Regions from separate parts of the Robertmurraya sp. genome, predicted to be linked through region 3. Evidence: riboswitches for the same ligand, from Rfam matches in the RefSeq annotation. Region 3 holds a riboswitch; each other region holds the start of a gene.
What was found. A riboswitch is a leader RNA that binds a small molecule or an ion and turns the genes downstream of it on or off. The one in region 3 is predicted to bind thiamine pyrophosphate.
Positions count from the first base shown of each region.

Region 1: it holds a riboswitch for thiamine pyrophosphate, as region 3 does, so the genes downstream of both, thiT (energy-coupled thiamine transporter ThiT) here and thiM (hydroxyethylthiazole kinase) in region 3, are expected to answer to the same signal.
Region 2: it holds a riboswitch for thiamine pyrophosphate, as region 3 does, so the genes downstream of both, ACGLXV_RS09135 (ABC transporter substrate-binding protein) here and thiM (hydroxyethylthiazole kinase) in region 3, are expected to answer to the same signal.

Region 1 is NZ_JAKFCQ010000055.1:28,829-34,142, forward strand. Features, by position in the region: gene ACGLXV_RS06710 (nitric oxide synthase oxygenase) at 1-675, shown strand, start outside; gene ACGLXV_RS06715 (methyl-accepting chemotaxis protein) at 776-2,467, shown strand; TPP riboswitch at 2,557-2,655, shown strand; gene thiT (energy-coupled thiamine transporter ThiT) at 2,717-3,313, shown strand; gene ACGLXV_RS06725 (divergent polysaccharide deacetylase family protein) at 3,410-4,186, shown strand; gene ACGLXV_RS06730 (VanW family protein) at 4,240-5,130, opposite strand; gene ACGLXV_RS06735 (alanine/glycine:cation symporter family protein) at 5,226-5,314, opposite strand, start outside.
Region 2 is NZ_JAKFCQ010000069.1:21,582-26,895, reverse strand. Features, by position in the region: gene ACGLXV_RS09145 (EAL domain-containing protein) at 1-605, opposite strand, end outside; gene ACGLXV_RS09140 (peptide chain release factor 3) at 705-2,285, opposite strand; TPP riboswitch at 2,476-2,586, shown strand; gene ACGLXV_RS09135 (ABC transporter substrate-binding protein) at 2,689-3,684, shown strand; gene ACGLXV_RS09130 (thiamine-binding protein) at 3,696-3,989, shown strand; gene ACGLXV_RS09125 (ABC transporter permease) at 3,986-4,759, shown strand; gene ACGLXV_RS09120 (ABC transporter ATP-binding protein) at 4,746-5,314, shown strand, end outside.
Region 3 is NZ_JAKFCQ010000189.1:58,072-63,385, reverse strand. Features, by position in the region: gene ACGLXV_RS23770 (MATE family efflux transporter) at 1-1,090, shown strand, start outside; gene ACGLXV_RS23765 (methyl-accepting chemotaxis protein) at 1,287-3,053, shown strand; TPP riboswitch at 3,157-3,269, shown strand; gene thiM (hydroxyethylthiazole kinase) at 3,364-4,179, shown strand; gene thiE (thiamine phosphate synthase) at 4,193-4,828, shown strand; gene thiD (bifunctional hydroxymethylpyrimidine kinase/phosphomethylpyrimidine kinase) at 4,849-5,314, shown strand, end outside.

The DNA.
Region 1 (5,314 bases), on a different contig from region 3:
GGATTGATTGGAGACCCTCACTCTGTTCCATTTACAAAGGTGTGTGAAGAGCTAGGGTGGGAGGGGAACCATACAAATTTTGACCTTTTACCTCTAGTGGTTCAAATAAATCATGAAAAACCAAATTGGAGAACTATCCATCCGAATCTAGTTCTTGAGGTCAATCTTTCACATCCGGAATATGAGTGGTTTGAAGAACTAGAATTAAAGTGGTATGGTGTACCGATGATCGCTGATATGCGTCTTGAAATTGGTGGTATTCATTACACGGCTGCCCCTTTTAATGGCTGGTATATGGGAACAGAAATAGGGGCTAGAAATTTAGCGGATGAAGACCGATATAATCTGTTGCCTTTAGTTGCTGACCACATGAAATTAGATATGTCTAGAAATAGTAGTCTTTGGAAGGATCGAGCGCTACTTGAAGTGAATCGAGCGGTTCTATATTCCTATAAAAAGGCTGGAGTAAGTATTGTTGACCATCACACCGCAGCAGCTCAGTTTAAGTTGTTTGAAGAAAGAGAGAAAGAAAAAAGACGGAAATTAACAGGCAATTGGACTTGGTTAATACCCCCTGTTTCTCCCGCGTTAACCCATATCTTTCACCAGCAATATGACAATAGCACTCAATTGCCAAATTATTTTTATCAAGTGGCACCTTACGAGAAGAAATAGATTTTGTCTATTTCTTTTCATTTGAAATAAAACGCTTCCATATCAAAAGAACTATTGTTAATATAGGTATAAAGTACAACCTATATATGGGGGAGCAATCATGAATATCACTGTTCGAAAAAAAATTATAGGTAGTTTTGTTATTGTTTTATTTATGTTAGTAGTTGTAGCAAGTGCTGGGATTTTTCAACTTTATTCAGTAAACAATACGTATCAATCATTCTTAAAAGAAGAAGTAGGTCAAAAGCTAGAAGTGAAAAATCTCCAAGAGCAAATGATTAGAAAATCAGCAGCCGTTCGTAGCTTCCTACTTACTGGAGAAGCTGATTATCTTACAGAATACGATGAGGCAGTAAAGAGCTTTGATAACTCTATGAAGAAATTAAAAACAACAATCACTGATAAGGAGTTATTAAATACGTTAACTGCTCTTGAGGAAATGTCAAAAAATGATTCGAAGTTTGCTCAAGACCAAATACAAATGAAAAAAGACAATGATGAATTAGGTTATTTAATTCTAGCAAAATCAACTGCACAAACGTTAGGTATGCAGTTTAATGCAAAAGTAAATGAACTTCTATCTATTCAGGAAAAACATTTAGACCATGCGAGTAGCTTGACCACCAAAAAAATAGATGGAATTGTCACAATCATGATTGTTATAAGTGTATCTGCGATTCTTGTTGCATTAGCACTAGCGACAATTATAAGTCTACAGATTGCAAAACCAATTGTTCATGCATCTAAGGCTATTGAGAAGGTTGCAAGCGGAGACCTTTCTATTGATGAGATAAAAGTGAAGAATAAAGATGAAATAGGGGCAATGATACAGTCTGTCAACTTAATGGTTTCTGGATTAAGAGAAGTAGTTGTTCAAGTTAGAGATTCATCAGCTCAAGTTGCAGCTAGTAGTGAACAACTAAGTACAAGTGCGCAGGACAGTACTCAAGCAAGTGAACAAATATCTCATATTGTTGAACAAAACTCTGAGGGTATGGATCTGCAACTGCAACATTTAACCAAAATTCACGCATTAATTGAAGAGATGTCTAGCAATATAAATTTGATTACAAAAAGTAGTGAAAAAATGCTCGTCACAGCTGATAATACGTTTCAAGTTACAGATCAAGGAGCTTTATCTATCGAAAAAGTTGTTAACCAAATGAATCTTATCAATGATGGAGTGATGAATGCTTCAGAAATCATTCGTCAGTTAGGAAGACGCTCGAATGAAATTACTTCTATCCTAAATATGATTACCACGGTTGCAGATCAGACGAATTTGCTAGCCTTAAATGCCGCAATCGAAGCTGCAAGAGCAGGTGAACATGGCAAAGGATTTGCTGTAGTTGCTGACGAAGTAAGAAAGCTCGCGGAGGAATCAAAAAAATCAGCTGATCAAATTACAAAAATGATTACTTATATCCAATCTGAGACGGAACTAGCCGTTTCTGCAATGGAAGAACAGTCTCACAAAGTATCTGAAGGATTCGAATATGGTCAGGATGCAAAGAAAGCGTTTGCTCTTATTGGAGAGTCAATGGGAGACGTAATTGAAAAGGTATCAGACGTTTCATGTGCCATTGAGCTACTAAGCATGCATAGTACAAATGTCGTACAAGCAATTGACGAGGTAAAAGGAATCGCAGAAGAAAGCGTTGCAACCACTAGAGAAGTAGCAGCTGGAACAGAAGAAAACGTTGCTACCCTCCAAGAAGTAACCGCAAGTGCTCAAGACCTATCAGGTATGGCCGAAACCTTACAGAAGCTAGTTCGTCGATTTAAAATATAAACATAAAAGCATCTAGTTCCATCTAGATGCTTTTCTATTTAATTTTATATGATATAATGAAAACGAAATTATAAACAAACTACATAAGAAGAAACCACAAGGGGAGCGTTATGCTGAGAGTGAACGTTTGTTCTGACCCTTCGAACCTGTTAGATAATTCTAGCGCAGGGATGTGGACTGACTGAATTTTTTGTGCAATCATGTCTATCTACGCTCTCCTTGAGGTTTCCAAAAAGGGGAGATTTTTTTATGGGAAACAAACGATTAATCATGATGATTGAAGCATCTTTTTTTGCAGCCTTTGCATTAATTCTAGACCTTCTTCCATCAATCAAACTATCGCCTAATATTTCCATTTCATTTGCGATGCTACCAATCTTAATTATTGCTTTTAGATGGGGATTCGTTGCTGCAACCGCTTCTGGCTTTTTATGGGGACTATTACAAATTGCTATGGGTGATGCTTACATACTAACTCCGTTACAGGGCTTCATTGAGTATTTTCTGGCCTTTGCGTTTATTGGATTTGCAGGTTTCTTTATGAAAAAAATTCAGATAGCACTTAAAGAAAATAAGAAGAAAGCCCTTCAATGGATCATAGTTGCCACATTTGTCGGAAGTGCGGCTCGTTATTTTTGGCATTTTATCGCAGGATTTTTATTCTGGGGAGAATATGCACCGGATGGGATGTCTCCATTCTTATTTTCACTAGGCGTGAACGGTGGTACAATGATTGGGGCAGCCATCTATTGTTCCGTTATTTTATTCTTATTAGTGTCTAGCTCACCAAGATTTCTTCTCCACAAAAGGGTTTCCACTTCAGAGACCGTGAAAAAAATATCGTAATCCAACACTCGTCCATTGTTTTGGGCGAGTTTTTTGTATGGTTTTTCCTCAATGAGAGAAACTATCCCAATAACTAACATTCAAATGGAGGATTTTATGAAAAAAACTTCATTTATCATTTTTTTGGCCATTTTTACACTATTCCCTCATCATGGGCATGGCCAGGAAATGAAAAAGGCAGCTATTATTATTGACGATTTTGGCGGTGGTGTGGGAGGTGTAAAGGATTTTCTAGAAGGTGATGTGAGAATAACGGCGGCTATTATGCCTTTTAATGAACTTTCTAAAAAGCATGCAGAATGGGCATATGAAAATGGCTTAGAGATTATGGTACATTTGCCTATGCAGCCAAAAAAGGGAAAGGCCTCTTGGTTAGGACCGAAGCCAATAACGAATGACTTATCAAAGGAAGAAGTAAGAAAGAGAGTCATTGATGCTATCGATAGTGTTCCTCATGCTATGGGATTAAATAATCATATGGGCTCGCTTGTCGTTGAAAATGAGGAGATTGTCAGAGTTATTGTCGAAGTGGCAAAGGAAAAGCAGCTATATATTGTAGATAGTGCAACAAGTCCAAAATCCAAATTCGAGGAAATCACTGAAGAATTAAATGTACCTTTTATTAAGCGAGACGTGTTTCTAGATGATATCTGTTCTGTAAATCAAGTCAAAAAACAAATGCTTATTCTTGCAAGGATTGCGGAGAGCAGGGGAACCGCTGTTGCCATTGGACATGTTGGTACATCAGGGAAGGTATGCTCGTTAGGTGTTACTGAGTCAATGCCTGAATTTAAGCAGAAGCATATAAAGGTCGTCCCGGTATCCGAACTGTTATCTGATTCCATTCGATCAAAGTATTTTCATCTATATTAAAAGTGGCTGTCCAGTGGGTGGGATCCTCCCATTCATCGGACAGCCCTGTTTTTTTATTGATACATGCTTGGTACTTGATTATGTTCAACATTCACATCGTCTGAAGTATACAAAAGAATGGATACGGAACCCCCTCTCACTTTTGAACGTATTAAGATAGGATGCTTATAGTTGTTCATAAACACAAAGTCGGGCCCATACCAGCTGACTGTTGCGTCCCGACCTGGAGGAACATAAGGGACTCGTTTAGAGTGGGAATATCGTTTCACGATTTTTAACCCTGCTCGATCCACTGCATTAAAGAGTGTAGAAGACACTTGGCAAATGCCTCCGCCGACCCCCTCAGAAAGCTCACCTCGAACAATAATGGGAGCTGGCATATAGCCGCGTTCTTTTGTCCGTTGACCAACCACCTCATTGAACGAAAAGGTCTGACCTGGAAATAGGACGTAGTTATTTATCGCCTCAGATGATTTTCGTATATTGTTTGTTCTTGAGGTATTGTAGCTATTGAAATAAGTGACATAATATCCGATCGCTTGTTGTCGAATTCTTGACAATAACTCACTATCGACCTCTGGGTAAATCGGTTTTTTAGGTACTTTAAGCGTTTTAGCCCCTTTACTATAAAAATAGGAGTGATATAGGGTATGAAATGCTCTCTTATCAAGTTGATATCCCAGCTGCTCTGGCTGTAAATTTCCATGTTCATCAAGAATAGCATTTTTCGGCTCTATGTATACTTGTTGGGAAAGTTCAGCAGTTAAGATGTCAAGATGATGCAAGTCCATAAGAGGAGTATTGGGAAGAGGAAAAACTAGTTCTTCGCGATCTACAGTCATAATGGGTTGATCATTATCAATCAATGTAAGTACATCGTGATTGGCTGGTTGTTGAATAAGCATGAGAATAGATAAAAGTCCTGTAAATTTCAATCGTATCATCCTTCCACTTAGGTACCATGAGTATTATTCCAAGTTCACGATTTCCTTATGCGAGAGTAAGAAATGAAAAAGACTGGGAATTCCCAGTCTTTCGATTAAGCTTTTTCAGTTGTTTCTTGCTTTTGCTTAGGCCAGCTCTCTACCCCTTTTAATCCAGGGATACTATCTTCAAAAAACACAGGGT
Region 2 (5,314 bases), on a different contig from region 3:
TCAAACACTAAATCTGATGGATCAATTCCATATTTATTAACTAGATGAAAGGTATGTTGTAGACAAAATTCCGGATTATAAATGGTCGATGGTAAAAAATTAATAAAGCTTTTGATCCCTTTTTTTATATACTTTCTACGAGTCTGTATGGCCACCTCTCTTGCCCTTTGGTCGAGCATCGATAGTAGCCCTGTTTTTTCTGCCACCTGAAATAGCTGTCCTGGTGGCATTTGGTTCATGCCATTGGTACGTAAAAGAGATTCAAATGCAAATAATTGGTTGTTCTGTAAATCGATGATTGGTTGTATATGTCCAATTAACTCCCCAGTTTGAATTACTTGAACAATATCCCGATTTTTTACTCTCTCTAATAAAACAGGTAAAGACGTCAATAATATTGGTTTTACCCTTTCACTCGATAAAGCTGCTTTTACTTCCGGACGATTTTTCAGATCTATAGTCAGTGTTTTTAAATAGTCTTCTAATTCTTGAAACGAAGAGTATTCATACTCAGTAAAAGTACTCTCATTATTCATTCCCTCGATAAATAAGTACCCTGAGGTATCAATTTTGTAACTAACTCCGCATTCGGTACATTTTTTCATAGAAGCTCCTCCAGGTCTTAAGAATCAATACTATTATACCAAAAGTAGAGTTTTTTCCTATAAAAAAGAAGCCCTCAAAAGACGAGGACTTCTAGGTACTTATTGGTAATCATCCATAGGATTATAAAGTGTAATGTCTGGATTTTTTTCTTGGAACCAGCGAAGAGCAAAATCGTTTTCGAAAAGAAATACTTTCTTATCGTAGCGATCCTTTACTAATAGGCTTCGACTGCTAGAAAGATTTTCATTAATTTCTTCATTTTCAACCCAACGGACAATTTTTGAACCTAATCTTTCCATTAATACTTCTGCGTTGTACTCGTTTCTCATCCGATGCTCAAACACCTCAAATTGGAGTTGACCAACGGCCCCTAACAAATAATCATCTGTTCGAACCGTACGGAAGAGCTGAATGGCACCTTCCTGAACGAGTTGCTGAATTCCTTTATGAAAAGACTTCTGCTTCATTACGTTTTTAGCAGAAACCCGAACAAAGAGTTCAGGAGTAAATTGAGGAAGCTTTTCGTATTGAAAGTTGTTTTTTCCAACTGTCAATGTATCTCCAATTTGATACGTACCTGGATCGTACAAACCAATAATATCTCCACTAACCGCTTCATCAACCGTGTTTCTGTCATCAGCCATAAACTGTGTTGATTGAGAAAGCTTCATTGGCTTTCCTAAGCGTGGAATATTGACTGTCATCCCTCTTTCAAATTTCCCTGAACATACACGTAAAAAGGCAATTCTGTCCCTGTGAGCAGGATTCATATTTGCTTGAATCTTAAAAATAAAGCCTGAGAAATCCTCTGATAATGGATCAATTTTCCCTTCTGTAGATTCCCGAGCTTGAGGTGCAGGAGCAAATTGAAGATAGGTTTCTAGAAAAGTCTGAACACCAAAGTTCGCTAAGGCGCTACCAAAGAATACAGGTGTTAGTTCCCCATTTGCTATTCTTTCACGAGAAAATTCATTTCCCGCTTCATTTAATAGCATAATTTCCTCCAACGTTTGGTCATATAAGGAGTATTGCTTTAGTCTATGATCTCCTTCTATTTCTCCATCTTCATTTAATGTAATAAATCGTTCTTCCTCTTCCACACGGAATTGTTCAATTCGCTTGTAGAAACGGTCATATATACCGAGAAATTCTTTCCCCATTCCGATCGGCCAGTTCATCGGATATGATTCTATCCCCATAACCTCTTCTAGCTCAGCTAAAAGTTCTAATGGAGATTTCCCCTGACGATCAAGCTTATTGATAAAGGTAAAAATCGGAATACCTCTCATTCGACACACTTTAAATAACTTTAAGGTCTGCTCCTCAATCCCTTTTGCTGAATCGATAATCATGACCGCACTATCAACAGCTGTAAGAGTACGATACGTATCTTCACTGAAGTCTTGGTGACCTGGTGTATCAAGAATATTCACTCTACAGTCATTATAATCAAATTGCATTACACTCGACGTAACGGAAATACCACGTTGTTTTTCAATTTCCATCCAATCGCTCGTTGCAAACTTACCCGTTTTCTTTCCTTTTACAGTTCCCGCATCACGAATCGCTCCACCAAATAACAATAACTTTTCTGTTAATGTTGTTTTCCCAGCATCCGGGTGGGAAATGATCGCAAATGTGCGACGCGATTGTACATCATCTTTAAAATTTTTTGCCATTATGAAATTCCTTTCTTTCCTTACACAAATTCATCCATAACTTCAATCTTATCGTGACTGTATGAAGTTTGCAATGTGTTCTTTACAAAAGCAATAACAAACCTATCATTATGTTCATTTATTCAAGAAAGTTCTTCCTTTTCAAGAAAATAATTTCTGCTATAATGAGATAGAAATGAAACTAAATAGGTAAGAATTGTAGGGGGACCGGTGAAGACCGGTTGAGAGTGCATCCAATAGATGCTGACCCTTTGAACCTGATCTGGATGATACCAGCGTAGGGAACATATTCTTTAGACAATAAATTTGTTTAAACATATGCGCCCGGTTCAAAAACTGGGCGTTTTTTTGTCGTCTAGAGGTTCAGGTCATGTCCCTACTTTTACCATTGGAGGAGAAGGTAATGAAAAAGTGGATAGCTGCATTTGCAGCTTCTGTATTACTCGCAGGATGTTCAGGAACAAATGAACAACAAACAGAACAGGAGGAATCAAGCGCTGACTTAAAAAAAGTGACTGTCGTTCTTGATTGGACTCCAAATACAAATCACACAGGGCTATATGTTGCAAAAGAAAAAGGCTTTTTTGAAGAGGAAGGTCTTGATGTGACCATTCAGATGCCTGGAGAGGCTGGTGCTGACCAACTTGTTGCTTCTGAGAAAGCAGACTTTGGTGTAGGTTATCAAGAGGGCATTACACAGGCTAGAGTCCAAGGGGTACCGCTTGTTTCTATAGCTGCGGTCATTCAACACAACACATCTGGTTTCGCATCACCGGCATCTAAAAATATTCAATCTCCTAAGGATTTTGAAGGAAAAACATATGGTGGTTGGGGTTCACCTGTTGAAGAATCCGTCATCGACTCACTTATGAAGCAGGAACAAGCAGATGTAGAAAAGGTGAATATTGTAAACATAGGCGATGCGGACTTCTTTACCGCTGTTGAACGTGATATTGACTTTGCATGGATATACTACGGTTGGACAGGCGTGGAAGCGGAATTACGAGGAGAAGACATAAATATGGTCTATCTAACCGATTACTCCGAAAAGCTAGACTATTATACACCTGTGTTAACAACTAGTGAAAACATGATTAACAACGATCCAGAAACAGTAAAAGCTTTTGTTAAAGCGGCTTCAAAAGGCTATGAATTTGCTATCGACAATCCTTCCGATGCGGCGGACGTCCTAATCAAAGCTGCTCCTGAGCTTGACGCAGAGCTTGTTAAGAAAAGTCAGGAATGGCTTGCTACCAAATATCAAGACGATGCAGACCAATGGGGTGAGCAACGTTTAGAAGTATGGGAAAACTATGCTTCTTGGATGCTTGAAAATGGGTTGCTAGAATCAGAGTTAGATGCAGAAAAAGCCTTTACAAATGAATTTTTACCACAATAGGAGTTGGTCATATGGCAAACGCGCTTGTTAGTATACAAATTATCCCTAAGACAAAAAACGGTGAAAATGTGATTCCTTACGTAGATGAAGCAATAGCCATTATTGATGCGTCAGGAGTAAAGTATGAGGTTCATCCCTTGGAAACAACTATGGAGGGTGATCTTCAGGAACTTTTTGCAGTGATTTCGAAAATGAATGAAAAGATGATTGAAATGGGAAGCAGCAATGTTATTTCGCAGGTGAAGATTCTTTATCAACCATCTGGAATAAAAATGGATACACTTACGGAGAAATATCGTTCATGATAAAAAAACTACAAAAAGGGTGGAGACCAATTTTTGTTCTCCTCCTTTTATTCATTGGATGGGAATTCACCGCAAGAATGACTCAAGTTCCATCTTGGCTGCTCCCAACTCCATCACAAATTTTTAACGAACTCATAAATGGTTGGAGCAGTGTCTCTGTACATCTTATATCCACCATTCAGCTTATTTTACTAGGTTTTGTTTCTGGGGTTACCGTAGGTCTGTTAACTGCCTTTATTTTACATAATATCCCTTTTTTAAAAGAATCTTTATATCCGCTTCTCATTTTATCGCAAAATATACCCATTATCGTACTTGCTCCACTTCTTGTTATATGGTTCGGCTTCGGCCTATTACCAAAATTAATTGTAATCACTCTGGTTTGTTTCTTTCCAATAACGATTTCAGCCATGGATGGATTTCGCCAGGTTGCTCCAGAGCTCTTCCATTATATGCAAATGGCAGGAGCAACAAAACGACAGTTATTTTGGAAACTCGAGTTTCCGTTTGCCCTTCCCTCGATCTTTTCAGGGCTGAAAATTTCAGCGACATACAGTGTCATGGGAGCGGTTATATCTGAATGGTTAGGATCAGAAAATGGTATTGGAGTCTATATGACACTCTCTTCCTCATCGTTTCGAACAGATCGCGTGTTTGTTGCCATATTTCTCATTATGGCATTAAGTTTGTTATTTTTTATCATGATTAATTGGTTGGAGAGATTTATTATTCGTTGGAAAGCTGAGGGGAAAAATCGTGGAGCATCTTGAATTACAAAATGTATCTTTTTCTTATCGAGATAAACAAATTTTACATGATCTCAACCTCTTTATTAAGAACGGGGAGTTCGTAACGATTCTTGGTCCCTCCGGAAGTGGGAAAAGTACGATTTTCCAGTTAATCGGTGGCCTGGAGGCTCCACATGCAGGGTCCATTATACTCGAAGGAAATGACATTACAGGTAACAGAGGACATATTAGTTATATGCCCCAAACCCCTTCCTTACTACCTTGGAGAACAATCATTCAAAATGTCGTTCTTGGCCAAGAGCTGAAAGCTAAAAAGGATTACGAAACGGCTATGGAGATGCTGCGGAAAGCGGGGCTACTGGAGTATAGAAATGCTTTTCCTCACGAACTTTCAGGAGGTATGAAACAAAGGGTTGCATTTTTACGGGCACTGTTAAGTCCCCAGCCCATCATATGTTTAGATGAGCCATTTTCAGCTTTAGACGAGTTAACTCGTCAGGAAATGCAGTTATGGCTACTTTCGATTTGGGATCAGTATAAAAAAACAATTATTTTTGTTACCCATAATATAGAGGA
Region 3 (5,314 bases):
TGATGGAGCAAAAAATGAAGAAGGAATTATGCTTGCGCTTTACCGCCCGATGATTATTGCTATTCTAATGGGTTTGATTTTTATCCTTTTTCAAAAGCCAATCATCCATTTATCCCTTCTCCTTATGGGAGGGAATGCATCAACAAATGCCCTGGCTGAAACTTACTTTCTCATTCGTATCTGGGGAGCTCCGTTTATTCTACTAAGCTATGTAACCATTGGTTGGCTAGTCGGCTTAGGAAAAGTAAAAATGTCCTTATTCCTTCAAATTGGTATGAACCTATTAAACATCGTGCTTGATATTGTCTTTGTTCTGGGCTTACATATGGGGGTTGCAGGCGTCGCCTATGCTACTTTAATCGCTGAAGTATCCTCCGTTTTAGTTGGAATGTTCATTATTTATCATACAAATAAAAGTCGTTTCTTTATCCCTTCGTATGCTGCGTTAATAAAGAAGGACACCTTAGTTCAAATGTTTCTTGTGAATCGCGACCATTTTCTCCGAACATTATGTTTAGTCACGATGACTGGAATTTTCACCTCAAAAGGAGCAAGTATGGGTGAGCTCACATTAGCTGCAAATGCGATCCTTTTACAAGTTCAGTATGTAATGGCATATCTTTTTGGAGGATTCGCTAATGCCTCAAGCATTTTAGTGGGAAGAGCGTTTGGAGGTAAGAATAGCTCTCTATATTTTCGAGCTTTATCCCTTTCAGCAACCTGGGGATTTGCCACAGCTATTCTTTTATCCCTTTTGACCTTCCTGTTTGGAGACTTTATCGTGTCATTATTCACGACGATTCATGAAGTTAAAAATACCACTCATGGATTCTTATTTTGGATGTTTCTATTTCCACTTGTCGGATTTTGGGGATTACAACTAGAAGGCATTTTTTCTGGTGCAACGGACGCGAAATCGGTGAGAAATTCTATTTTCATCGCTTTACTTGTGTTTTTAGCAGCCATTGTATTTCTTGTACCCGTCTTTGGAAACCACGGAGTATGGCTGGCGTTTATCTTATTTAGTCTATCCCGAAGCGTCTTTTTATCTCTTTACGTCAAAAAACTTACTAATCGATTAGTAGGATAAGGAATTTTGCAGAGAAATGTCATAACCTGCGCTTGCCTAGGAAATACCATCATTTCCTAGGTTTTTTATTTTTTTGATAGTTCTTAAGAATTAGGTATAAAGTTGTATTATTTATACAATACTTACAGTTCCTTTACAATTGCTTAATATTCCTTTGCCATAATGAATGGGACAACGGGTGAAGGATGTGTAGGGATTGAAGTCTTTAGGAATATGGTTAAAACAACAAATTGGCAGTATGAAGTATTTTCCGATATTAAAAAATCGAATTCAACCACAAAGTATTCGCAAAAAAATCATGCTTAGCTTCGGGCTAGTGTTATTAGTTTCTAGTGGACTAGCTATATACTCCATGATCAATACCCAAAAGGCAAATGAATTAGCAAAATCACTTATTCTAGAAGAGTCACAGCAATTAAATCATTTACAAGATTTACGATTTTTTATGGCTGAGCGATTAAGGCTCGTAAATGAGTACATGCTTGAAGGTTCACCCCAGGCAAAGGAAAGCTTTGAGAGCAATGTACAGCTTAGTAAACAGTTAGAAGAAAAGTTATTGACTAACGTTACGGGGAACAAAGATGAAAACACAGTAAAAAAGGTCATTTCCGATAGTGGCAAATGGAATGAGATTATGATGAAGGATGCTTTTGATGTGTTTGATAGCGGAGAAAAGCGTCAAGCATTACTTAATGTTGGATCTGAAAAGTTTAAAGCAGAACAAACGATGTCAAAATTAAAAGCTTTAGCTGACGAAAAAAATAAAAGCGTAGAACAGCTGGGAGAAGAAATCATTTCTAACGGAAGTCAAGTTCAAATTTGGACCATGATCCTTACAATAATAGTTATTTGTATTTCCGTATTAGTTGCCTTTGTATTAATGAATTCCATTCACGGTCCAATCCGTCGTTTATCGGATAGAATTAAAGTGGTTGCAGAAGGTGATTTTAGTCAAGCAGATATGAAGGTCACATCAACCGATGAGATTGGTGAGCTAACCATTACTTTCAACCGGATGGTAAAAGAGCTGCGAGCATTAATTTCCCAAGCATATGAAACAACCACACAGGTATCTGCGTCTGCCGAGGATTTAACCGCAAGTTCAGAGGAAACAGCACAAGGGACAGAAAGTATCACTTATTCCATTCAAGAGGTTGCCGCCTCCTCTCATAAACAATTAGAAAGTGTAAATGAAACCATACATACGATGAAAACATTGGCTACCATTCAAGAAACACTAACCCTTTCTTCAGAAGAACTCGAAGCTTCAGCCAATATGGTAGACGGAGTGTCTAAAAACGGAAATAAGGTCGTACAACATGCGATTAAGCAAATGTCGCATATATATGACTCAGTTTTAGAAGTGGCAGGAGTGATTGATAACCTTGGTAGTCAATCAAAAGAGATTAGTCAAATAACGAAAGTGATCACAAGTATTGCAGATCAAACGAATTTACTCGCTTTAAATGCAGCAATTGAAGCAGCACGAGCGGGTGAGCATGGGAAAGGCTTTGCCGTTGTTGCTGATGAGGTGCGTAAACTTGCCGTTCAATCTAAGAGCTCTTCCAACGAGATTATTGATCTTATATTAAAAATCCAAACCGGCACTAATCAAGCCGTAAAGTCGATGGAAAAGAGCACACTTGAGGTAGAAAATGGGTCTATTGCTGTAAATGAGGCGGGAAGATCTTTTATACAAATTACTGATTCTATCACAGACATACGTAAGACGATTCAGTCTATTCATCAATATGTACAAAAAATGACGGAAAGCTCCAAATATGTAACTGCCAATATTGAAGTGCTAACAGAAATTGCAAAGGTTAATTCCACCTCCTCACGTGCAGTTGCTGCATCAGCTGAAGAGCAATTGGCAACGATGGAGGAAATCGCTTCATCCGTTCAGACAGTAAATGATATGGCGATTAACTTAAAAGAAGTTTTAAGGAAATTTACGATTTAATAGGATTCCTCCTGTTGGTGCAGGGGGAACTTTTTTACTTTTTAAATAATTTATAGTTGCTTTATGAAAAACCTTCCACTATGATTGAATTATAGTTTCATATGAAATCTACTAGGGGGGCCCGTATGTTCGGGCTGAGAGAAAACAATATTCAGTTTTCGACTCTTGGAACCTGATCTGGCTCATACCAGCGGAGGGAAGTAGTTACTGCGAAGATGAATGTTAATTGTTTCGTAACTATGCCAGGTTCTATAAGAATCTGGCTTTTTTTGTCTTGAAATAGTTTTTTAATACGAAAGGAGTAGGGAAAATGAGTCAGGAATTTTTAACATTAATTGATAGAGTAAGAGAGCAATCACCGTTAGTTCATAATATGACGAATGTGGTAGTCACCAATTTTGTTGCAAATGGGTTGTTAGCTCTTGGTGCTTCACCAGTTATGGCCTATGCCAAAGAAGAAGTAGCTGACATGGTAAGCATCGCAAATTCACTCGTACTCAATATCGGTACATTAAGGGAACCTGAAGTAGAAGCTATGATCATTGCCGGAAAAGCTGCTAATGAAAAAGGGGTACCGGTCGTGCTTGATCCTGTTGGAGCTGGTGCAACACCATACCGCACAAATACCGTTAAAAGACTTCTATCTGAAGTGAACATTAGCATATTACGTGGAAATGCGGCCGAGGTAGCCAACGTAATAGGAGAAGAATGGCAAACACGCGGAGTTGATGCAGGCACAGGTGAAGGCAATATCGCAGATCTCGCTCGTATTGCAGCTCAAAAATTACATATGACGGTTGTGGTTACCGGAAAAGACGATGTTGTTTCTAATGGAGAAGAATCGATTATTATTTCAAACGGGCATCCCCTTCTAACAAAAGTAACTGGGACTGGTTGCTTATTTTCATCAGTCGTAGGAGCGTTTGTAAGTGTAGAAAGCAATCATTTACTAGCGGCTGCAGGAGCCTCAGCCTTTTATGGAGCAGTTGCTGAGCGTGCAGTTTTAGCGACAGGAGACCATCATGTAGGCACTTTCCAGATGGAATTTCTTAATCAACTTATGCTCACTTCATCCTCTGATGTGGTAGACCTCGCAAAAGTGTATTCAAAAGTCACAACCATATGAGGAGCATAGGGAAATGGAATTTCTAAAACTGTACTTTATTATGGGCAGTCAAGATTGCATGGATCGAACACCTGAAGAAACGTTAGCTTTAGCGATTGAAGGTGGAATAACGTGTTTTCAATATCGAGAAAAAGGGACCAGGTCTCTTGGAGAAATAGAAAAGTACGAGCTTGGAAAAAAACTACGAGAACTCTGTGGGAAACATAGGATCCCATTTATCGTCAATGATGATTTACCACTCGCTATTGCTCTTGATGCTGATGGAGTTCATGTTGGCCAGGACGATGAAAATGCAAAATATATAAGGGAGACAATCGGTCCTAACAAAATTCTTGGTGTATCCACTCATACGGTTGAAGAGGGACTTCAAGCTGTTCGAGACGGAGCTGATTACTTAGGAATTGGACCGATATATCCTACGATTTCAAAAGAGGATACCGAAAAGCAACAAAACTTGGATATTTTTACTAAATTTTGTAACACAGGAATCTCTCTGCCTCTAGTTGCAATTGGTGGAATTAATTCTACCAACGGAGAAACCGTTATGAAAGCAGGAGCAAATGGCCTAGCGATCATTTCCGATATTTGTCGAGCCAGTCATATCCCAGAGCATACCAAGCTTTTACGTAGATTAGTTGATGAATTTTAGTCAAGGAGAGGTCATTCACTATGGTAAATAAGGCATTAACCATTGCAGGTTCAGATAGTGGTGGAGGGGCTGGCATACAGGCCGATCTGAAGACATTTCAAGAATTAGATGTGTACGGAATGTCTGTGATAACAGCCGTAACCGCACAAAACACAACAGGGGTACAAGGTGTCTATTCAGTTCCTTTGGAAGGAATTCAAGAACAACTCCAATCGATTGCTGAAGATTTGCGTCCAGATGCGATCAAAACCGGGATGTTATTTAACAGTGACACCATTGAGGCGGTTGCGAGATTTATAGAATTTTATGAGATGAAACACATCGTCGTAGATCCAGTGATGATTGCAAAAGGTGGAGCTTCACTTTTACAAAACGAAGCAGTAAAAGCATTAAAAGAAAAATTACTGCCACTCGCGACTATCGTTACACCAAATATTCCAGAAGCAGAGGTGCTTACAGGAATAAAAATTGAGACGATGGATGACC